2 regions of the Priestia sp. FW507-14D1A genome follow, and region 1 is predicted to be linked to the other one. Evidence: riboswitches for the same ligand, from Rfam matches in the RefSeq annotation. Region 1 holds a riboswitch; the other holds the start of a gene.
What was found. Region 1 has a riboswitch for glycine ahead of AC3WJG_RS22700 (amino acid permease). Riboswitches for the same ligand answer to the same signal wherever they lie in the genome.
Positions count from the first base shown of each region.

Region 2: linked by a shared signal. The riboswitch ahead of gcvT (glycine cleavage system aminomethyltransferase GcvT) and the one ahead of AC3WJG_RS22700 (amino acid permease) in region 1 are both predicted to bind glycine.

Region 1 covers NZ_JBYSWQ010000008.1:24,475-27,626, forward strand. Annotated here, with positions in the region: gene AC3WJG_RS22695 (PAS domain-containing sensor histidine kinase) at 1-219, opposite strand, end outside; gene AC3WJG_RS22700 (amino acid permease) at 563-1,903, opposite strand; glycine riboswitch at 2,062-2,142, opposite strand; partial or broken gene AC3WJG_RS22705 (FAD-binding oxidoreductase) at 2,343-3,152, opposite strand, start outside.
Region 2 covers NZ_JBYSWQ010000001.1:1,164,221-1,167,372, reverse strand. Annotated here, with positions in the region: gene AC3WJG_RS06450 (DEAD/DEAH box helicase) at 1-994, opposite strand, end outside; glycine riboswitch at 1,175-1,267, shown strand; gene gcvT (glycine cleavage system aminomethyltransferase GcvT) at 1,480-2,580, shown strand; gene gcvPA (aminomethyl-transferring glycine dehydrogenase subunit GcvPA) at 2,601-3,152, shown strand, end outside.

The DNA.
Region 1 (3,152 bases):
CTGTACCTCGTCGCCTAGGCTCCAAATATCTTTAATGACGACGTTAATTTGCTCTTTCATTCTCTTGACGGTTTTATCAGTTACCTGTCGATATTGATCTTGAGAAATATTAGGCAGCATCACTCTTGAAACAATAAACATTAGCGTTAATATGGTACAAATAAGAAGCACGTTAATCGTGAAGATTTTCCAAAACGTATGAGATTTAAACCATTTCATGTTTGTTCACCTTAATCTAATGAAGTCTACCTTCATTGTACTCCAAAATGAAGACTTTTCCATATAAATGACGGAATTCCATCTTTAGACATAGAAGAAAAGCAATTTGTTCTACATTCCTATCAGAAAACTATGAGCTTTCTCACTGTGTTTTCTGTTAGAACAGCTTTTAGTTTTCTTCTATAAACTTTGCTTCCTGCATTTTATTCATGCAGTAGAAATCAATTATTTATCCTCCACTAAAAAGACCTCATCACGGAGTGATGAGGTCAGAAGTTTACTATATTCTTTTATAAAAAATTATGGTTGTTTCCTGCTGATTTTCTAGCCTTTAAAGATTTATTTATTTTCCCCTTCTAGTCCAGTAAAAAATAAATAAGAGAATAAACCAAACGGGCGTCAACAATAAGGCTGGGCGCGTCGCGTCAGAAAACAGCATAATAACAAGAATCACCGCAAACAATGCTAATACAACATAGTTTATAAATGGTGTTAACGGTGCTTTGAATGCTGATGCTGCATGCAGCTGCGGACGCGACTTTTTATACCTTAGATGGCAAATAAGAATGATACTCCACACCCAAATAAAACAAATAGCGCTAATGGTCGTTACGATGCCAAAAGCTTGGTCTGGTATAAGCTTGCTTAAAAGAGCTCCCGCTGAGATGACCACCGTAGATACAAATAATCCGTTGCTTGGTACGTGATTTTTATTCAGTTTTGCAAACTTAGATGGCCCTTGGTCATTTTTACTTAAATTATATAAGATACGGCTTGTTGAAAACATCCCGCTATTACAAGCAGAAGCGGCTGAAGTTAATACAACAAAATTAATAATTCCAGCAGCAAGCGGAATTCCGACTAAACTAAAGGTTTTAACAAATGGGCTTTCTGCTGCATTTAATTCCATCCACGGGTTAATAAATAAGAGGACGATAAGCGCTCCAACATAGAAAAATAAGATTCGCAGCGGAATTTTATTAATGGCCGATGGAATATTTTTTTGGGGATTTGATGTTTCTGCTGCCGATACCCCTACCAACTCAACCCCGACGTATGCGAATATAACCATTTGGAATGAAAGTAAGAAACCTGAAACTCCATTTGGAAACAGTCCTCCGTGATTCCAAAGGTTTTGAACAGTAACGGATCCCGCGTCTGTTTTAAATCCCATTACCAGCAAAATAACGCCAATAATAATTAACGCAAGAATCGTAATAACCTTTATTAAAGCAAACCAAAACTCTAATTCTCCAAATAATTTTACGGTTAATAAGTTAAGCCCTAATAAAATGATTACACAAATAAGTGCAGGAATCCACTGAGGAATATTGAACCAATATTTCACATATACACCAACGGCAATGACATCAGCCATAGCTGTCATGATCCAGCAAAACCAGTACGTCCATCCGGTGACAAATGAAGCCCACTGTCCAAGGTACTCTTCAGCAATATCTGTTAGTGATTGATAACCTGCTTTAGAAAGCAGTAGTTCTCCTAACGCTCTCATCACAAAGAAAAGCGCAATACCAACAATTAAATAAGCAAAGATGATAGAGGGACCCGCAAGCTGTATGGCTTTACCAGAACCTAAAAACAAGCCCGTACCAATGGTTCCCCCAATCGCAATTAGCTGAACATGACGATTGGATAAATCCCTCTTTAATTCTCGTTGTTCCAACTCTAACTCCTCCTAACAATAAAACCTTTGATGCGATCGTGCGGACTACAAATAAAGTCCAATAAAAAAAGAGATTGGATGCGCTCCAATCTCATGGTCATAAGAATAACAAATATTAAGGCACAGGCTACCAATTAGTAACACGCCAAATAAATATCCGGTACTCTTCTGTCCTTTTGCCTGAGATTGTGAACCCTTCGGCGTCGCGAAACTCTCGCGATCTCTCCAGAAGCTGCTCCTGCTATAGTGTGATCCATAGCAATCATAGCTTTCTACGTATTAAATTTTTTCGATCAAGATAGTGACTGTCGAATAGTTGTTTATTCTAATACCAGTTTGGTGCTTTGTCAACAAGAAAGAGTATTTTCATTTATTTACCTTCTTTGAAAGAAGATGATTGCACAGGTTCAATTGTCAACTTAGTATCCTTTTCCGCACACTATCTTAGTCCCTGAGGAAACCTGAACACATTAAACGGATCGTACTTCTTATTCACTCTCTCTAATCTCTCTGCGTTGTCTCCAAAATACTCACGTTCGTAATTTTTAAGGTTGCTGATAGGGAAATTCACATAGGAGCCTATCGTCATACTTTTAATATATTCAAATCGCTTGCGAAGCCAATCTCTGTTTGCTCTTGCATATGCATCGTCTGTCCATACGGACTGAAACCCCATAATATATCTGGCGTTTCTGTAGAAAAAAGCCGTTTCTCTTTTACCAACACGGCGAATTTCTCCTCCTAGTGCATAAAAAGAAATCGCAGCATACACGGAACCTTCTGCTGGACGCTGTATGAGATCTGTAAGATTTTCAAGCTCAACACGTGAATACGTTCTTTGCACAAATCTTCCCGTTGACTTAAATTTTTCAGACGGAGGATAGGTTTCCTCTATTTTTTTTTACCGCTTCAAGAAAAGGTAATGATTCCAGCTCTACTTGAAACCCTTCTGCTTCTGCAAAAGGCTGCAAAATCTTCCGAGCTCTTTCTCGGGAGCCGTAAAAGAAGCCGTTTGCAAATATGCCTAACCCTTCTCCTTCAGCATTATAAAAGCTTGCAACTAGCGTCATACGTTTGTCCAGTTCGGGCAGCCAGTTTTGCCATATATTCATCACTTGTCTCTGCTTCTCCTTTGTAGTACCTACATAAAAGAAGCGAACGAGCGTCACAGAGCTGTTCGTTGGCTTTGGAAGCTGAAACGTCATGCTTACTACAACGCCAAAGTTACCGCCACCGGCACCGCGGCATG
Region 2 (3,152 bases), on a different contig from region 1:
GTTCCAGCATGTTTTTTAATGTCATATACACCGCTTCACGGCTGCTGCAGGCCTCTCGCTGCAGAGTTAAAATTGAAAAAGCGCTTGAAGGGTGGAGTCCGTTTCCTTTAAAAGATGTAATTGCATCGTACAGCTCCCGTTCTTTTGGCGAGAATTCAACAGGAATGGTTTGAACAATTCGCTTCGTCCATTCGATACCCGTATCGTGGCGGCGATTTCGAATCATAACTTTGTTAACAAGCTCTTTTAAGTGTTCATCGTTTTGCAAAGAGCGTTTTTTAGCGGAAAATAATTCTTCGAAATAGTCTTTATTGCCGAGATGGCCAGGCTTTAAAAGAGAGACTAAGTTAAAAATTTCTTCAATTCGATTTTGAATCGGTGTTGCGGTTAGCAACAGACAAAATTTCTTTTTTAGACTTTGCACAAATTCATAGTTTTTTGTTTTGTTGTTTTTAAGTTTGTGAGCTTCATCAATGATGATGAGATCGTAGTCTTGTTCAAGCACAATTTCTCGATGAGGAGAACGTTTTGCTGTATCAATTGAAGATACAACGATGTCACACTGATCCCACACATATGATTTTCTTTGAGGAACTGCGGGAATATAAAATTTTTGATTCAATTCCATAGCCCACTGTGAAACAAGCGAAGCTGGAACTAAAATGAGAACTTTTTTAACAAGTCCGCGAATCATATATTCCTTCAAAATTAACCCTGCTTCAATCGTTTTCCCCAGTCCTACTTCATCTGCTAAAATGGCTTTCCCATTCATTGTTTCAACTACTTGTTTGGCTACTTCGAGCTGATGAGGAAGCGGCGTTAAATCAGCTAGATGTTTTGGGCTTTGCAGTCCTTCAAATTCTGAGATAAGCGTTTGGTCTTCTATTTCATAGGCAAGTTTATACAAATCCCATGCAGACCAAGGGCCATCTTGCTCCAATTTAGTTGAGAAGGCTGCTTCCCATGTTTCATCGATGTTTAATTTCACTTTCATGATAAAAATGCTCCTTTGTAAAAAATTTTTATTGAACAAATGATAAGAATCAGGTAGGATAAAAATATATTTAGAAAATTTGAAAAAGAAAATAGATTAGCACTTTACAAATGATTGTGTGAATAAAGATAGATACATCTTTCAGTAGTATGCCCAACTTTACCAACTTTATAGAAGCGAATGACGACACGGGGAGAGACTACTTGAATGTAGCGCCGAAGGAGCAAGCAATAAAATTGTGAATCTCTCAGGCAAAAAGACTCTTGTTTGACGCAGCTCTGGAGAGTGTCTATGCGTTTATAGACCACCCACGAGGCAAACCTATTCGTTTATAGGTAAACTTTCAGGTGAAAAGGACAGAGACTTCCTACTAAATACAGTAGGGGGTTTTCTGTCCTTTTTTGTTTGGATACATAGTGATCCCCACACTATTTGAAAACTCCCCGTTATGAAAAGTTTCACGTGAAAAAGAGGAGGACATAAATATGACAACAGAATTACACAAAACGCCGCTTTATGATACCTATCAAAAATATGGTGCCAAAACAATTGATTTTGGCGGATGGGCTCTTCCCGTTCAATTTTCTTCTATTAAAGAAGAGCATGAAGCTGTACGTACAAAGGCAGGCCTTTTTGATGTCTCTCATATGGGAGAAATTCTTGTAACAGGAGCTGATAGCTTAGCTTTTCTTCAGCACACGATGACAAATGACGTTTCTACCCTCGTAGATGGAAAAGCGCAGTATACGGCTATGTGTTATGAAGACGGAGGCACGGTAGATGATTTGCTGATTTATAAAAAAGCAGATCAAGAGTATTTGCTAGTCGTAAACGCTGCTAATATTCAAAAAGACTATGAGTGGCTGGTGTCTCACAAACAAGGAGATGTAACGCTCGTTAATCAATCTGATGAAACTGCGCAGTTAGCTTTACAAGGTCCTGTAGCAGAAAAAGTTTTACAAACGTTAACGAACGAAAATTTAGCTCTATTAAAGCCATTTACATTTGCTGATGATGTAGAAGTAGCGAATATAAAAGCTCTCGTTTCACGTACTGGGTACACCGGGGAAGACGGCTTTGAAATTTATTGTTCTTCAACTGACGCCGCTCACTTGTGGACGGCTATTTTAGAAGCAGGCAGTGATGAAGGTGTGCTGCCTTGCGGATTAGGAGCTCGCGATACGCTTCGTTTTGAAGCCACTTTGGCTTTATATGGCCAAGAGCTTTCAAAAGATATTACGCCCATTGAAGCTCGAATTGGATTTGCAGTAAAAACGAACAAAGACAGCTTTATTGGAAAAGAAGTGTTAAAAGAACAGCGTGAAAGTGGGGCACCTCGTAAGCTGGTAGGAATTGAAATGATTGATAAAGGTATACCAAGACACGGTTACGAAGTATTTGCAGATGAAGAACAAATTGGATTTGTGACAACAGGTACACAGTCACCGACATTAAAGAAAAACATCGGTCTAGCACTATTGTCAGCAGAGTATACAGAGCTTGGTCAAGAAGTGGAAGTGCAGGTTCGGAAAAAACGCTTAAAAGCAAAAGTGGTTTCAACACCTTTTTATAAACGTTCAAAGTAAGCTTTGGGGAGGAATTTAACATGTTACATCGCTATTTACCAATGACAGAACAAGATCAGCAGCAAATGTTAGCAGCAATTGGTGTTTCATCTGTTGATGATTTATTTTCAGATATTCCGCAGCGCGTTCGTTTTCAAGGAGAATACAATATTAAAAAAGCGGCCTCAGAGCCTCAGTTGTTAAAAGAATTAAATAGTATGGCTGCTAAAAATGCTCATTTAAAAGACTATGCTTCTTTTTTAGGAGCAGGAGTTTACGATCATTACATGCCGGTTATTGTTGATCATGTTATTTCTCGTTCGGAATTTTATACGGCCTATACTCCGTATCAACCAGAAATTTCTCAAGGAGAACTTCAGGCCATCTTTGAATTTCAAACAATGATTTGTGAGTTAACGGGGATGGACGTGGCTAATTCTTCTATGTATGACGGAGGAACTGCTTTAGCAGAAGCCGCTATGCTCAGTGCGGGTCAAACAAAAAAGAAAAAAGTACTTGTCTCTGCGGCTGTTCACCCTGAGTCAAAAGATGTGTTAAAAACGTATGCGAAGGGTCAATACATTGAAGTGGTA